One region of the Streptomyces sp. NPDC001407 genome, then DNA from elsewhere that is predicted to be linked to it. Evidence: riboswitches for the same ligand, from Rfam matches in the RefSeq annotation. Region 1 holds a riboswitch; each other region holds the start of a gene.

What was found. Region 1 has a riboswitch for cyclic di-AMP ahead of ACFY1P_RS17885 (M23 family metallopeptidase). Riboswitches for the same ligand answer to the same signal wherever they lie in the genome.
Positions count from the first base shown of each region.
Region 2: it holds a riboswitch for cyclic di-AMP, as region 1 does, so the genes downstream of both, ACFY1P_RS24290 (peptidoglycan DD-metalloendopeptidase family protein) here and ACFY1P_RS17885 (M23 family metallopeptidase) in region 1, are expected to answer to the same signal.
Region 3: it holds a riboswitch for cyclic di-AMP, as region 1 does, so the genes downstream of both, ACFY1P_RS12895 (C40 family peptidase) here and ACFY1P_RS17885 (M23 family metallopeptidase) in region 1, are expected to answer to the same signal.
Region 4: it holds a riboswitch for cyclic di-AMP, as region 1 does, so the genes downstream of both, ACFY1P_RS28715 (transglycosylase family protein) here and ACFY1P_RS17885 (M23 family metallopeptidase) in region 1, are expected to answer to the same signal.

Region 1 covers NZ_JBIAWF010000012.1:9,902-14,062, forward strand. The annotation lists gene ACFY1P_RS17880 (pitrilysin family protein) at 29-1,396, shown strand; cyclic di-AMP (ydaO/yuaA leader) riboswitch at 1,646-1,801, shown strand; gene ACFY1P_RS17885 (M23 family metallopeptidase) at 1,815-2,618, shown strand; gene ACFY1P_RS17890 (GntR family transcriptional regulator) at 2,889-3,554, shown strand; gene ACFY1P_RS17895 (HPr family phosphocarrier protein) at 3,739-4,020, opposite strand.
Region 2 covers NZ_JBIAWF010000019.1:27,687-31,847, reverse strand. The annotation lists gene ACFY1P_RS24295 (DEAD/DEAH box helicase) at 1-1,452, shown strand, start outside; cyclic di-AMP (ydaO/yuaA leader) riboswitch at 2,301-2,435, shown strand; gene ACFY1P_RS24290 (peptidoglycan DD-metalloendopeptidase family protein) at 2,447-3,688, shown strand; gene ACFY1P_RS24285 (MFS transporter) at 3,762-4,161, shown strand, end outside.
Region 3 covers NZ_JBIAWF010000007.1:124,331-128,491, forward strand. The annotation lists gene ACFY1P_RS12885 (helix-turn-helix transcriptional regulator) at 1-775, opposite strand, end outside; gene ACFY1P_RS12890 (ATP-binding protein) at 1,017-1,457, shown strand; gene ACFY1P_RS12895 (C40 family peptidase) at 1,537-2,007, opposite strand; cyclic di-AMP (ydaO/yuaA leader) riboswitch at 2,012-2,209, opposite strand; gene ACFY1P_RS12900 (urease subunit gamma) at 2,986-3,288, shown strand; gene ACFY1P_RS12905 (urease subunit beta) at 3,303-3,614, shown strand; gene ACFY1P_RS12910 (urease subunit alpha) at 3,607-4,161, shown strand, end outside.
Region 4 covers NZ_JBIAWF010000026.1:16,499-20,659, forward strand. The annotation lists gene ACFY1P_RS28705 (cytochrome P450) at 1-151, shown strand, start outside; gene ACFY1P_RS28710 (transglycosylase family protein) at 316-1,356, shown strand; cyclic di-AMP (ydaO/yuaA leader) riboswitch at 1,617-1,783, shown strand; gene ACFY1P_RS28715 (transglycosylase family protein) at 1,787-2,530, shown strand; gene eno (phosphopyruvate hydratase) at 3,143-4,161, shown strand, end outside.

The DNA.
Region 1 (4,161 bases):
CGTGGCCACCGGAACCGCAGGATCTTCGATGACCTTCCACCCGCGCCCGCGGGCCGGCGAGGCGACCCCCTGGGCCTTCCCGGCCCCCGAGCGCGGCACCCTGCCCAACGGCCTGACCGTGCTGCGCTGCCACCGCCCCGGCCAGCAGATCGTGGCCGTCGAGGTCAACCTCCTGGCGCCGCTGGACGCCGAGCCGGAGGGCCTCGACGGGGTCGCCACCATCATGGCCCGCGCCCTGTCGGAGGGCACCGACAAGCACACCGCCGAGGAGTTCACCGCCGAGCTGGAGCGCTGCGGCGCCACCCTCGACGCGCACGCCGACCACCCCGGCGTCCGGGTCTCCCTGGAGGTGCCCGCCTCCCGGCTCGCCAAGGCCCTCGCCCTGCTCGCGGACGCCCTGCGCGCCCCCGCGTTCCCCGACAGCGAGATCGAGCGGCTCGTCCGCAACCGCCTGGACGAGATCCCGCACGAGCTGGCCAACCCCTCCCGCCGCGCCGCCATGGCGCTCTCGAAGCACCTCTTCCCGGCCGACGCGCGCATGTCGCGCCCCCGCCAGGGCACCGAGGAGACCGTCGAGCGCGTCGACGCCGCCGCCGTGCGCGCCTTCTACGAGGCGCACGTCCGGCCCGCCACCACGACCGCCGTGGTCGTCGGCGACTTCACCGGCATCGACCTGGAGGAGGCGCTCGGCGACTCCCTCGGCGCCTGGACGGGCTCCGCCGCCGAGCCCCGGCCGGTGCCGCCGATCACCGCCGACGACACCGGCCGCGTGGTCATCGTGGACCGCCCCGGCGCCGTCCAGACGCAACTGCTGATCGGCCGGATCGGCGCCGACCGGCACGACCGCGTCTGGCCCGCCCAGGTGCTCGGCACGTACTGCCTGGGCGGCACCCTCACCTCCCGCCTGGACCGCGTCCTGCGCGAGGAGAAGGGCTACACCTACGGCGTACGGGCCTTCGGCCAGGTGCTGCGCTCCTCCCCGGAGGGCACCGGCGCGGCCATGCTCGCCATCAGCGGCTCGGTCGACACCGCCTCCACCGGCCCCGCCCTGGAAGACCTGTGGACGGTGCTGCGCACCCTCGCCGCCGAGGGCCTGACGGACGCCGAGCGGGACACCGCCGTGCAGAACCTCGTCGGTGTCGCGCCGCTGAAGTACGAGACCGCCGCGGCCGTCGCGGGCACGCTCGCCGACCAGGTCGAGCAGTATCTGCCGGACGACTTCCAGGCGCGGCTCTACGAGCGCCTCGCGCAGACCGGCACGGTGGAGGCGACGGCCGCCGTCGTCAACGCCTTCCCGGTCGACCGGCTCGTGACCGTCCTCGTCGGTGACGCCGCGGAGATCGAGGAGCCCGTCAAGGCGCTCGGGATCGGCGAGGTCACCGTCGTCAGCGGCTGACGCCTGACGGTGACTCACACCCGAGTCGCGTCCGACGGCTGATGTCTGACGCCGAGTGACATCAGCCACTCGGGAGGCGCGCGGGGCCGATGGGCCCGGCGCGCCTCCCTTATGCCCGATTTAGTGGACTGGTTGCACATCTCCGCTGTGTCGTACGCCACAAATCCCGGCTTCTGTTTGCCGTTCGAAAGTAGCGGCGTCTAGCGTCAGGGCGGCTGCCCGTCAGATGTGAGTCGCATCCGCGGCCCCGGACAGTCATCGCCGAGTCCCCGTACGGCGCGAGCCAGGGGAGCCGGGGACCCACATGTCCCTGGGGTGAATCGGGCCCCTCTCCGGAGGGATCCGTAGGAGACCTTCCTGCTCCGAACCCGTCAGCTAACCCGGTAGGCGAGAAGGAAGGAAAGGATCAGCCGTACCCATGGCGTTCACTCGTCCCACCGGTAAGCACCGCCGTCCGAGCCGCGCCGTCCGCGCCGGGGCGAACGCGGCGGGCATAGCCACCCTCGCGGCCACCGGTGTCATGGCGGGCTTCGCCGCGCCGGCGCTCGCCGCCACCGACGACGCCCCGCGCGTCGAGGACACCGGCCTGACGCAGGCCATCGTCATCGGTGACGACACGGCCGACCGCGTCGGCGAGCAGGCCGAGATCCAGCGCAGCGCCGCGGACGAGACCGCCGCCCGCCTCCAGGCCGAGGCCGCCGCCAAGAAGCAGGCCGCCGAGGTCAAGCAGAAGGCCGACGAGGCCAAGCGCAAGGCGGACGCCGAGCGCGCCGAGAAGGAGCGCATCGCCCGCGACGAGGAGCGCAAGCGCCTCAACACCTTCGTGGCGCCCATCGACGGCTCCTACGTCTCCACCGCCTACAAGGCGTCCAGCGGCCTGTGGTCCTCCGGCAGCCACACCGGTGTCGACTTCCACGCCGAGTCGGGCACCTCGGTGCACGCCGTGGGCGCCGGCACCATCGTCGAGGCGGGCTGGGGCGGCGCGTACGGCAACAACGTCGTCATCCAGCACAACGACGGCACCTACACGCAGTACGGCCACCTGTCGTCCATCGACGTCAGCGTCGGCCAGACGGTCACCCCCGGCCAGCAGATCGGCCTCTCCGGCGCCACCGGCAACGTCACCGGCCCGCACCTGCACTTCGAGGCCCGCACTGCGCCCACCTACGGCTCCGACATCGACCCGGTCGAGTACCTTCGCTCGCACGGCGTCAACGTCTGACGCACCGCGCGCCCCGGCTCTCACAGCCGTATCGCGGAGTTTCCCGTCACCAGGCCCCGGTTCACCGACCGGGGCCTTCGTGTTGGCCAAAACATATCGCTGACTTCACCGGCGCCATCGGAAATTCCCGGCCCCTGCAATAGAGTCGCCCGACAGGCGTCAATCGGCCGCGTTTCGCGGGGGTCAATGCGGAGGTTCACCCATGCGGGGCCGTACGTGAACGGCTATGACAACCCAGCGCCGGACAGCCGCGGAATTCCCACGCAGGCCGTGTGCACCGCGATCCGCGACGACATCGTCTCCGGCTCCTTCCCGCCCGGCAGCAGGCTCATCGAGGAACTGCTCGCCCGCCGCTACGGCGTCTCCCGCGTGCCCGTGCGCGAGGCCCTGCGCACCCTCGCCTCCGAAGGCTTCGTGACCACCCGCCGCCACGCGGGCGCCTGCGTCGCCGAACCCACCGAGCACGAGGCCGCCGACCTGCTCGACGTCCGGGCCCTGCTGGAGCCCCTGGGCGCCGCGCGCGCCGCGCAGCGCCGCACCGAGGCGCACCTCAAGGTGCTCCGTGGGCTGGTCAGGCTCGGTCTGGAGCGGGCGCGGGCCGGCCGGACCGGCGAACTGCGGCCCCTGGACGACTGGTTCGACGAGACCCTCGCCCAGGCCACCGGCAGCCCCAGCCTCGCCGCCCTGCTCACCCAGCTGCGGCTCAAGATCGCCTGGGTGTACGTGGCCGAGCCGCCCCTGCGGCCGGTGCGCACCTGGGAGGCGCACGGCGCCCTCGTCGACGCGATCGCCCGGGGCGACGCGGAGCGCGCGCGGGCGCTCGCCGCGACGCGCGCCGACCGCGCGCCGGGTGAATACCGGCTGCGCAGGCCCGTCCGTCAGGTCCGGGCGCGGAATCCGAAACAATCGGTGCGCACGGCGGCCGCCCCGTCCTGACAACAGGCGGTTATCCGCGGTCCGTTGCCGCCTTGTCCCTGGGAGGAATTCGCGCGGGGCGCGCACGGCGCGAAACCCGGCCCGGGTGGCCCGGCGGAATGCGGACGGCCCGGGAAAACGGACAACGGGGCCGCGGCGGCCTCCATCGGCCGCCGCGGCCCCGCCGCGCGCGATTGACCGTGAATCAGACGGTCTCCGGGAGCTCCTCGAGCCCCTCGGCGACCAGCTTCGCCAGACGGTCGAGCGCCGCCTCGGCACCCTCGGCGTCCGAGGCCAGGACGATCTCCTCGCCACCCTGGGCGCCCAGGCCCAGCACGGCCAGCATGGACGCGGCGTTGACGGCGTTGCCGTCGGCCTTGGCGATCGTCATCGGGACGCCCGCGGCCGTCGCCGCACGGACGAAGATCGACGCGGGACGAGCGTGCAGGCCCTCGGCCCAGCCGACATTGACGCGGCGCTCAGCCATGGTGTTGCCCTTCAAGTCGCTATTGGTTGTCTAGACCAGTGTCTCACGGGGTCCGCGGTGCTCCGGCTGCCCCCACCCTCCCCGGTCCGGCCCACCGGCGCGAGCCGGACCCGTTGTCGGTGGGCGGCCTTACGCTGGCTG
Region 2 (4,161 bases), on a different contig from region 1:
CCGGCCCTGCCGCCGGTGGCCTCCTTCGCCGACCTGGACATGCCAAACGGCCTGCTCGCCACGCTGACCCGCGAAGGCGTCACCGAGCCGTTCCCGATCCAGGCCGCCACCCTTCCCAACTCGCTGAGCGGCCGTGACGTCCTCGGCCGCGGCCGTACGGGCTCCGGCAAGACGCTGGCCTTCGGTCTGGCGCTGCTCGCCCGCACGACCGGCCGCCGCGCCGAGCCGGGCCGCCCGCTCGCCCTCGTGCTCGTCCCCACCCGCGAGCTGGCGCAGCAGGTCACCGACTCCCTCAGCCCGTACGCCACCGCGGTCAACCTGCGGATCGCCACCGTCGTCGGCGGCATGTCCATCGGCCGGCAGGCGCAGAGCCTGGCGCGCGGCGCCGAGGTCCTGGTCGCCACCCCCGGCCGGCTCGCCGATCTGATCCAGCGCGGCGACTGCAAGCTCGGCGACGTGCGGATCACGGTCCTGGACGAGGCCGACCAGATGGCCGACATGGGCTTCCTGCCGCAGGTCACCAAGCTGCTCGACCAGGTCGACCCGGACGGCCAGCGCATGCTGTTCTCCGCGACCCTGGACCGCAACGTCGACCGCCTCGTGCGCCGCTTCCTCTCCGACCCGGTGACGCACTCCGTCGACGCCTCGGTCGGCGCGGTCTCCACGATGGAGCACCACCTGCTCTTCGTGACCGACGCGGACAAGAAGGAAGCGGTCACCCGGATCGCCGCCCGCGAAGGCCGCGTGATCATGTTCGTCGACACCAAGCGCGGCGCCGACCGCCTGGTGAAGAAGCTGCTCTCCGAGGGCGTGCGCGCCGGGGCGCTGCACGGCGGCAAGAGCCAGCCGCAGCGCAACCGCACGCTGGAGCTCTTCCGTACGGACCAGGTCACCGCGCTGGTCGCCACCAACGTCGCCGCCCGCGGCATCCACATCGACGGCCTCGACCTCGTCGTGAACATCGACCCGCCGATGGACCACAAGGACTACCTGCACCGCGGCGGCCGCACGGCCCGCGCGGGCGAGTCCGGCACGGTCGTCACCCTCGTCCTGCCCGAGCAGCGGCGCGAGATGACCCGCATGATGGCCACGGCGAAGATCACCCCCAACGTCCTCAAGACGCACCCCCGCGACCCCGAGCTGGAGCGGATCACCGGGGCGCGTGAGCCCAGTGGTGTCGCGGTGGTCATAGCGCCTCCGGTCGCCGCGCAGCCGCAGGGGCAGGCAGGCGCGAAGAAGCCGTCCCGCTCGCGCGGTTCGGGCTCGGGTGCTCGCGGCCGTACGCGTACGGAGCCGAACGCCGGCAATGGTGGTGGCGGCTACCGCGGCTTCGGCACCGGCACGGGTCAGGGTCAGGGCGGCGGCTCGCGCCGGTCTGGTGGGACGCGGCCGGGCAATGCGGTTCGCCGGGGCGGCGGGGGCGGGGGCTCGCGGCGCGGGCCCAAGGTCTGACGGTCGGGTTTGGACGCCCTTGCGGGCGTGGCCTCAATCGCCGGCCGGGCTGGGTTGTGGTGGGTGCGCTTTCCGCTGGGTGCGGGGGCGGTTCTGGGTGCGGGTGCGTTGCGCCTGCGGCGGGTGGCCTCAATCGCCGGCCGGGCTTGGGTTGTGGTGGGTGCCGGGAGTGGGGCCTCCGGGCTGAGGACCTGGAACGCGGTGCGGGCGCCGTGCCTCGTATTGCCGTGAAGTCGCACCGCGTTCCAGAACCCCACCCTCCGACCCCACCCCCTCCCACCGGAGGGTGACATCACGCTTCGGGGCACGCCATGCTTTTGTTTTTCAGCCCGTTGGGGGCACCTCTGGGGGCACCCCCGGACGGAGTCTGGGGGAGGTAGCTGGGGGAGTTTGAGGACGCGGCCGCAGGCCGCCCCCGCCGCAGGCGGCATCGGGCGTGCAGGTCGGGGTCTGGGGCGGAGCCCCAGTTTCGGGAAGGGGCGGGGTAGGGGAAAAAGCCCGCCGCAGGCGCCCACCCACCCGCAGCCAGGGGGCCAAGGCGGAGCCCCCACGCGGAGCCCCAAGACACAGCCAGGAAGCGGCGGGGTGGGAGAACATCCCCGCCGCTGAGCCCAAATCCGCCCCCCACCCCCAGTAGTGGATCTTGATCGTTCCGCATTCCCTCGGAATAAGGACCACATTAAGAAGTCGGCCTCCTCGCCAAGTCCTGACCAAGGAGCCGACCGATTCAGCCTTTCGGCTTGGAAACTGCACGGTCTGTCTATTAACGTTCGATAACGACGTGCGGTCCTCATCACCGTCGCAAGAGGCGGCGCCGTGCGCCTTCGCCGAATCCCGCGGGCACAGCAAGAGCTGATACACCAGCACCATCTGGGAACCGGGGAACCACTCGCCCTGGGGTGAATCGGGCCGCACCCGGCTCGTAGGAGACCTTCCTGCTCCGAACCCGACAGCTAACCCGGTAGGCGAGAAGGAAGGAAAGGAGTGCGCCCCCGTGGCGTCCAACGAGCCTGTCCTCGACCCCACTCTGCACGGGTCGTACGAGCCCTACGCACCTGAACTTCCGATCGTGCCCGCGTATATGACCGCCCATATGGCGACGCCTCCGCCGGGCACGGCCGACGAGCCCGCGATCGCTCCTCCGGCACCGGGCTTCGCCGTCGCTCCTCAGCGGACGGTGCCTCAGCCGACGGGCTCTCAACCGACCGTTCCCCACTGGGCCGTGACCGAGCCTGCCGTGACCGACCCCGCCGCCACCCCGGCCCGTGGCGGGAGCGGCGGCCGGCACCGCGTCGCCAAGCAGCGCGGCGGCACGATGGCCCGCAGCGGCGCCGTCCTCGGCGTCGGCGTCATCGCGGCGGTCGGCGCGGGCGGCATGGCGAGCGCGCAGGACCGTCCGGCGGCACCGATATCGGTACCCGACCTGGCCGGGTCCCTCCTCGGTGGCGGCCAGGCGCACGAGGAGGAGGCCGCGCCCGCCGCGCCCGCTGCCGAGCAGCCGCTCACCCAGGCCGGCCTGAGCACCGAGGAAGCCGCTCAGGGAGCCACGAACGCGGGCGAAGCCCTGCGCGCCCGCATCCTCCAGCAGGCCGAGCACCAGCAGAACGGCGCCGACGACCAGGCGCGCGAGGCCGCCCAGCGCGAGGCGGCCGAGGCGGCGGCGAAGAAGGCGGCGCGGGCGGCCGAGGCCGGAAGAGCGGCCGAGGCGGAGAGGGCGGCGAAGGCCGCCGAGGCCGAGCAGGCGAAGGCGGCGCGGACCGAGGCCCGTCCGGCGGCCGCGGAGGACGCCGCTGCCGACCCCACCGACACCGGCCCCCGTACGCCCGCCGCGCACAGCCCCGGCGCGTACACCCTCCCCGTCGGCTCGTACACCCTGACCGCCGGCTTCGGTCAGGCGGGCAACATGTGGTCCGCGAACCACACCGGCGAGGACTTCGCGGCCCCGACCGGCACGCCGGTCAAGGCGATCGGCAGCGGCACGATCACCCACGCCGGGTGGGCGGGCGCGTACGGCTACCGCATCGTGCTGAAGCTGGACGACGGCACGGAGGTGTGGTTCTGCCACCTGTCGTCGATGGTGGTCACGTCGGGCAAGGTGAACAGCGGTGACGTGATCGGCCGCGTGGGCGCCACCGGCAATGTCACCGGCCCGCACCTCCACCTGGAGATCCGCCCGGACGGCGGGGCCCCGGTCGACCCGCTGCCCTGGCTGCGCGAGCGGGGCCTGGAGCCGTAGCCCCGGGCCCGTCCCCGTACGGTGTCGCGCGTCCGCCGCGCATACCTGTCGCGGACAGGGGCACTCGGATGCCGTGACAGCCACGATCACCACCTCCGTACCGGCCCGTCTGGACCGCCTCCCCTGGTCCCGCTGGCACTGGATGGTGGTGATCGGCCTCGGCACCGTCTGGATCCTGGACGGCCTGGAGGTCACGGTCGTCGGCAACATCGCCGGCCGCCTCGCCGAGCGGGGCAGCGGCCTGCCGGTCACCTCGGGCGAGATCACCGGCCTGGCCGCGGCCCTCTATGTGGCGGGGGCGTGTTCCGGCGCGCTCTTCTTCGGCCGTCTCACCGACCGGTTCGGCCGCAAGAAGCTGTTCATCGTCACCCTCGCCGTCTATCTGGCCGCGACGGCACTGACCGCCCTGTCGTTCTCCTCCTGGTGGTTCTTCACCTTCCGCTTCCTGACCGGATTCGGCATCGGAGGCGAGT
Region 3 (4,161 bases), on a different contig from region 1:
GGAGGTCTTCTTTCCGCTCCAGGTAGAGGCTACTCGTCAAATGGTCGAGAACAACCACGTCCAGATCAGCAATGCGCGGAAATGAGAAAATAACAAAAGGCCCGGTGATGCCAATGTGGCCGCTCCTGGAGAACGGCAGTACATGCAGCCGCACATGACGCTGTGCACCCGTTTCCACCAGGTGTCGCAACTGCCCGGCCATGACCTCCCGTCCGCCGACCTGATGGCGGAGCACCGCCTCGTCCAGCACGGCGCACAACTCCAGTGGGCTGGCGCCACCCAGCACCGACTGCCGTGCCATGCGCACCCGGACCAGCTTCTCGACCTGTTCCGGCGGCGGGTCGTTGAGCGCCGCACGGGTCACGGCGCGGGCGTAGGCGGGAGTCTGGAGGAGGCCCGGCACGACCGTCGTCTCCAGGGTGCGTAACCGCGACGCCTCCGATTCCAGGCTGATGAAGTCGAGATACGCCGGGGGCAGCAGATTGCGGTAGGCGTACCACCAGCCCCGGCGGCCGCCCTCCGCATCGGCGGTGCCCGCCCCGCACAGCGCTCCCAGCAGCGCGCGCAGTTCGGGGTCCGACACTCCGTACGCGTCCAGCAGCAGCGCGACGTCCGAGGACTTCACGCCACTGCTGCCCGTCTCGATCCGGCTGACTTTCGACTGGTGCCAGCCCACCGCGTGGGCGGCCTCCAGGCTGGTCAGTCCCGCGAGTTCGCGCTGGCGGCGCAGCTCACCGCCGAGTTTGCGGCGGCGCACCGCGGGTCCGTTTCGCATAGCCCTGCCTCCGCCCGTGGTGAACCTGGTGTTTCTTGTCAATAGACCACTGTGCCGCCGGAATCCGGTCGCTCGTCGTAGAGTTCACCGCTTCGAGCGACAGATATATGCAGATCTCGGGAGATCGCCCGCATCCTCACCATTTCCGGTGGCAGGCTGTCGCGCAGAGCCGACCGGAAGCGCTCTCGACTTCACGGCGCATTGCGTCGGAGTCCGCTCCCGGCGGGAAAGGGACTGCGCCATGGCAGATCATCAAGAAGCCACCGTCACCCTGCCGAGCGCCCCCGCCTCGGTCTCCACCGCACGCCGCTATGTGGCCGGCGTGCTCGCGGACTGGGGGCTGCCGGGCGGCACGGAAGCCGCCGAGACCGTGCGGCTGATCGTCTCCGAGCTCGCCACCAACGCCGTGCAGCACACCCGCGGCCAGTCGCCCACCTTCACCGTCGAGGTCCGGCTCGAACTCGACCGGCAGTTGCGGATCGGGGTCACGGACAGCCACCCGCGCTTGCCCCGCAGACTGCCCGCCGCCGTCCAGCAGGACAACGGGCGGGGCCTGGTCATCATCCGCTGCCTCACCGCGGAGCGCGGGGGAAGGGTCTTCTTCACCCCGAACCCGGACGGCGGCAAGACCGTGTGGATCTCGTTGCCCTGGACGGTGCCCGCCCTCAGCGCCGAACGGTGAGGGCGGGGCCGGGGCCCCGCACGGCGTGCGGGGCCCCGGCGCGGCGTCGCGGCCGCGTGCTGCCGGGCGTGAGGGCCGGTCAGTCCACCCGGCCGTAGCGGACGTTGTTCGTCCAGATCCGCTCCAGACGGACCACCGCGCCGGTCTTGGGCGCGTGCCAGATCTTGCCGCCACCCGCGTATATCCCGACGTGGTAGACACCCTGGCCGGAGACGAAGAACACCAGGTCACCGGCTTCGCGGGCGGAGCGGGAGATGTGGGTGGTCCGGTTGTACTGCTCGGCGGCGGTGCGGGGCAGGCTCTTCCCGGCCCGCTTGAAGGAGTAGAGGGTCAGGCCCGAGCAGTCGAAGCGGTAAGGGCCGGTCGCACCCCATTGATAGGGCGAGCCCTGTTTCGAGGCCGCGATGTGCAGTGCTTCGGTGGCGACGGTCGATGCCGCTGCCCCTGTCGCGCCGCCCGGCACCAGCACCGTGGCGCCGACGGCGGCGAGCGTGAGCGCGGAGGCCGCGCCGGCCCTGGACATCATTGACGGACGTTTGTGCGCGCCCATGTGCCAACCCTTCGTCAGCCGCCTGTGAAGGATGACCTGTCGGGTTCGGGCAGGCGAAGATGCCCGGCCGTGTCAACGGCTTCACCCCAAGGGCCGACCGCACTACTCTTGGTCGTCCCACCGTGCTCGGGTCCTCCATCCCCACCGGTGCGATCGGTCGACCCGGCATCCAGACAGCGGCGGGGTTCGGCGTCCGCCTGGACCGCCCCGCCGGGATGGCGGGGTCTTGTCGTCGACGGGATCTTGGCGCAGCCCAGGTACGGATTCCGAGCGGAACCAGAGGTATGTGAGGCTGCTCACTCCTGGGCAATTCCGCTGGACACGACGGGGATTGTCCGTTTCGGCGAAGCCCTGTTGAGCCGCTGGCCTGGGGCCCGTCGACAGGGCTCCGGCGCGGCGTGCGTGCCCGGCTGAAATCGATCACCGCGCCTCGTCTACGACACCGTCCGGCGTCTGGGGGAGCGGTGTTTATTCGCCCGCCGACCCGTGATCCATGGGCGCGGGCGGGAGTGTGAGCGGGATGGCGCCCCGGACGCGCCGCCGCGCCCCGGCCCGGACCGGCACCGGACGCGCCAGGGTGCTCCCGGGCAACTCCCGCCCACCGTCCTCGAACGCGGCTGCGAGGACTTCTCCCGGCCCCGTGCGGCCGACGCGCGCGGTCTGCGGCGCCCGTAGTCCGTCGTACGTGTCATGAGGGAGCGGCGGAGTGATCCGGACCAGAAGATCCAGTAGATGCAGACAGCAGCGGCACCAAGTCCCGGCCCGGATCGCCGGATCCGCCCCTTCCGCCCCTCCGGTCCCTCCCGACTCCTCTGGCCATGGATGCGCAAAGAGTCAGTTAACGCGTTGGAAAAGCTTCCGCTCTAATCTGCAATCCCTGGCCGTCCGATGAAGAACCCCAGGTCAAAGGTGTGTAGAACTCTTGTGTGCCCCCGTTGGGTTCCGCTAGGGGGACTGGTTCGTCAGTGAGGTGGACGCATGCAACTCTCCCCGCATGAGCAGGAACGCCTGCTTCTCCATGTGGCCGCCGACGTAGCCGAGAAGCGCCGCGCCCGTGGGGTGCTCCTCAACCACCCCGAGGCGGTGGCCCTGATCACCGTCCACGTCCTGGAAGGCGCCCGCGACGGCCGGACCGTCGCCGAGCTGATGTCCTCCGGGCGCAAGGTGCTCACCCGCGACGAAGTGATGAGCGGCATACCCGAGATGATCCACGAGGTCCAGGTGGAGGCCACCTTCCCGGACGGCACCAAGCTCGTCACCGTGCACGAGCCCATCGGCTGAAGGGGAAGACCGCCATGATTCCCGGAGAGATCCTGCTCGCCGACGCCCCCGTACCCCTCAACCAGGGGCTCCACCGCACCCGTCTCACCGTGCTCAACGCCGCCGACCGGCCCGTGCAGGTCGGCTCGCACTATCACTTCGCCGAGGCCAACCCGGGCCTCGACTTCGACCGCGCCGCCGCGCGCGGCAAGCGGCTCGACATCGCCGCCGGCACCGCCGTGCGCTTCGAGCCCGGCATCCCCGTCGAGGTCGGCCTGGTGCCGATCGCCGGCAAGCGGATCGTCGAGGGGCTGCGCGGCGAGTGCGGAGGACCGCTCGATGACTGAGCTCAGCCGGGCCGCGTACGCGGAACTGTTCGGCCCCACTGTCGGCGACCGCATCCGCCTCGCCGACACCGACCTCCTCGTCGAGATCGAGGAGGACCGCAGCGGGGGCCCCGGCCACGCCGGGGACGAGGCGGTCTTCGGCGGCGGCAAGGTCATCCGGGAGTCCATGGGCCAGTCCCGCGCGACCCGCGCCGACGGCGCCCCCGACACCGTCATCACCGGCGCCGTCGTCCTCGACCACTGGGGCGTCGTCAAGGCCGACATCGGCATCCGCGACGGCCGCATCACCGGCATCGGCAAGGCCGGCAACCCCGACACCATGGACGGTGTCCACCCCGACCTCGTCATCGGCCCCGAGACCGAGATCATCGCGGGCAACGGGAAGATCCTCACCGCCGGGGCCGTCGACGCCCACGTCCACTTCATCTGCCCGCAGATCGCGGACGAGGCCCTCGCCTCCGGCGTCACCACGCTGGTGGGCGGCGGCACCGGCCCGGCCGAGGGCAGCAAGGCCACCACCATCACCCCCGGCTCCTGGCACCTTGCC
Region 4 (4,161 bases), on a different contig from region 1:
CCTCGAAGGCAGGACCGCGCTCGCGACACTGCTGCGCCGCCTCCCTGACCTGCGGCTTTCCGTCGACCCCGAGGAGTTGCGGTGGCGCGGCGGGCTCATCATGCGCGGACTGCGCACCCTGCCGGTCGAGTTCGCACCGCGCTCCGGATGACCCTGCGTCAACTGGCGTGACCACCGCGTGACCTGCGCTACACCGGCTTGTGACTCGTGAGGGCGGTGGCTATGTTCGACCACCATATTCGCCGCCACACGAGAGGCCATCGCATGCGCTCCGGGAACGGTCGACATCGTCGCCCCCGTCAGGTACCCGCCGTCGTGGTCGCAGCGGGGGTGACGGGCTCGGCCCTCGCCATGCCGCTGCTCGCGGCCACCGGCGCCAACGCCGCCGGCGCCCCCACGTGGGACCGCGTCGCCCAGTGCGAGTCCGGCGGGACGTGGAGCACCAACTCCGGCAACGGCGCGTACGGCGGGCTGCAGATGACCCAGGAGCTGTGGGAGCAGTACGGCGGCCGGACGTACGCCCCGCGGCCCGACCTCGCCAGCCGGCAGCAGCAGATCGCCGTCGCCGAGAACGTCCTGAACGCCGGGGCGAGCACCTGGCAGTCCTGCGGCTCCGCCGCGGGCCTCACCAAGGGCGGCGAGGCTCCGGAGGTGACCCCCGGCAGCACCAAGGAGCCCACGTACGACGCGCCCGCGCCTCGTGCACCGGAGCGCACTCCCTCCGCACCCGCGACGGGCGGCTCCGCGCCGTCGGACTCCACCGCTTCCCCGGCTGCCCCGGCCTCACCGTCCGCAAACCCGGACGCGAAGCCGGATGCGAAGCCCTCTTCCGGGACGCCCTCGCCTTCCGCGAGCGGCAAGAGCGACAAGCCCGAGGGCGGCAAGCACCGCAAGGACCCGGGCGGTCCCACGACGGGTCCCACGAGCGGACCCACGGGCGATCCCACCGAAATCCCCACGTCGGGCGCTTCGCCGTCCACGCAGGCACCCACCGACCCGTCCGCCGGTGAGCGGCCCACGGACCCCGCGTCGCCGCACGCGCCGTCCACCGGCAGCCCGGAGCCCGGCTCCGGTTCGAGCTCGGACCCGGGCTCCGGTTCCGGCTCGGGCAAGCACCGCGCGGAGCCGCCGCGTTCGGACGACGAGGGCCGCGCGTCCCGGGGTGGCGATGACGCCCGCACCGGCAGGCCCGCCGCGGGGGATTACACCGTGCGGCCGGGTGACAACCTGTCAGTCATCGCGGAGGCTCACTCCGTTAGCGGTGGATGGCAATCGCTGTACCAGCGGAACGAGAAAGTTGTCGGATCCGATCCCGATCTGATCCTTCCTGGTCAGCGGCTTGAGGTCGGTAAATAGCCCGACAGTTCGGGGGGAATGTCCGTTCCAGTCGAAAGTGAGACATGGGTCTCGTTGAACTTCCGCGGAACGGCCTCCTCCGAAACTTGGCGCACCCGCTCCCACCTGCGGATATGTCAGGTTTCCATGGGTAACAAGAGGCAACTGTGGCTGGAAAGAGGGGTTTGAACCCGTCGGCCCGGAGTGCTTACCGTCATGACCGCTCGCCACCGCGAGCACCACGGTCGCCACGCCGAATCCTGCCGGCGACCGGCGGAGTCGTCGCGAAAGCGCCGTAGGCAGGAGCGGGGGAACCAAGGTAGGCGCCGGAACGGTCCGCGAGGACCGGAACGGCTTGGGGTGAAGCCGAGTGTGCTCGCACACGAGGCCGGGCGAACTCACAGCCCGAACCCGACAGCTCACCTCGTAGGCGTCGGTGAGGAAACGACTCATGTCCAAGGGCAAGCACCGTCGTCCGTCCAAGGCCGTCCGCATCGTCACGCTCGCCGGTGTCACCGGCGCCGCGGTCGCGGCCCCGCTGATGATCGCGACCTCCGCGAACGCCGCCTCCGTCTCCACCTGGGACAAGGTCGCCCAGTGCGAGTCCGGCGGTAACTGGTCCATCAACACCGGCAACGGCTACTACGGCGGCCTGCAGTTCTCGCAGTCCTCCTGGAACGCCGCCGGCGGCCAGAGCTACGCCGACCGAGCCGACCACGCCAGCAAGTCCCAGCAGATCGCCGTCGCCGAGAAGCTCCTCGCCATGCAGGGCCCGGGCGCCTGGGGCTGCGCCGTGTCCGGCATGACCCCCGGTGGTTCGGGTGCCGGCGCGGACACCTCCGGCTCGGAGAAGGCCGACCGCGGCACCTCCACGAAGTCGCACGCCGACCGCAGCGAGCGCCAGGCCACGCCGAAGAAGACCACCCCGAAGCACGCCGCGCCGCAGGCGCAGAGCTCCGACGAGGACGAGTCCGAGGCCGCCCCGGCCCCGAAGCAGACCGCGCCGAAGCACGCCGCCCCGAAGACGGTGAAGAAGGGTGACGGCGAGTACGAGGTCAAGGAAGGCGACACGCTCGGCAAGATCGCCGATGCGAACAAGGTCAAGGGCGGCTGGGAGAAGCTCTACGACCTCAACAAGGACGTCGTCGACAACGCCGACCTGATCTTCCCGGGTCAGCACCTGCACCTGAGCTGACGCCTCAGCCCCACGGCCCCGCCCCGACGCGTACCCCGAGCGCGCCGGAGCGGGGTTCGTTTGTTTCCCCGGCCCCGCCCCTTCCCGCAGCATCTGATGCGCGGCTCCGCCCCGGACCCGTGCCCGGGTGCGGCTTGACTGCGCCTGCGGCGCTTTGTTCCCCTACCCCGCCCCTTCCCGAAACTGGGGCTTCGCCCCAGACCCCTGACCGCGCTGACGCGCGGTGTCCTCAAACGCCGGACGGGCTGGATTGCACGGAGCGTGGGTTCGTAACCTGCGGCCCGCAATCCAGCGTCGCAGGCAACGGACTACGGACCGCACATCCAGCCCGTCCGGCGCTTGAGGACACCCGGCGAAGCCGGGTAGGGGTCCGGGGTCTCCCCGGTTTCGGGAAGGGGCGGGTAGGGGAACAAAAGCCCGCCGCAGGCGCAAAGCAACCCGCACCCAACCCCGGCCCACTTCATCGCTCAGCGAACATTGCCGCCATTCGCCCCGCCATCTGCGCCTTTGTGGCATTTTTCGGCCCGTGGGCCGTCCCGACGGCAGGGCGACCCCCCGCCGCCCGTTAGGCTCGTGCTCGCAGAACTCCAGACACACACGAAGGAGACCCTCGTGCCGTCCATCGACGTCGTCGTAGCTCGCGAGATCCTCGACTCGCGAGGCAACCCCACGGTCGAGGTCGAGGTCGGCCTCGACGACGGCTCCACGGGCCGTGCCGCCGTGCCGTCCGGTGCCTCGACCGGTGCCTTCGAGGCCATCGAGCTCCGTGACGGTGACAAGAACCGTTACCTCGGCAAGGGCGTCGAGAAGGCCGTCCTGGCCGTCATCGAGCAGATCGGCCCGGAGCTCGTCGGCTACGACGCCACCGAGCAGCGCCTGATCGACCAGGCCATGTTCGACCTGGACGCCACCGACAACAAGGGCTCGCTCGGCGCCAACGCCATCCTCGGCGTCTCCCTCGCCGTCGCGCACGCCGCGTCCGAGGCCTCCGACCTGCCGCTGTTCCGCTACCTGGGCGGCCCGAACGCGCACCTGCTGCCCGTTCCGATGATGAACATCCTCAACGGTGGGTCGCACGCCGACTCCAACGTGGACATCCAGGAGTTCATGATCGCCCCGATCGGCGCGGAGTCCTTCTCCGAGGCCCTGCGCTGGGGCGCCGAGGTCTACCACACCCTCAAGTCCGTGCTGAAGGCCAAGGGCCTGTCCACCGGCCTCGGCGACGAGGGCGGCTTCGCCCCGAACCTGGGCTCCAACCGCGAGGCCCTCGACCTCATCCTCGAGGCCATCAAGCAGGCCGGTTACACCCCCGGCCAGGACATCGCGCTCGCCCTGGACGTCGCCGCCTCCGAGTTCTACAAGGACGGCTCGTACAACTTCGAGGGCAAGTCCCGCTCGGCCTCCGAGATGACGGACTACTACGCCGAGCTCGTCGCCGCGTACCCGCTGGTCTCCATCGAGGACCCGCTGTTCGAGGACGACTGGGACGGCTGGAAGACCCTCACCGAGCGCCTCGGCGACAAGGTGCAGATCGTCGGTGACGACCTGTTCGTCACCAACCCCGAGCGCCTCGGCCGCGGCATCGAGGAGGGCGCCGCCAACGCCCTGCTGGTCAAGGTCAACCAGATCGG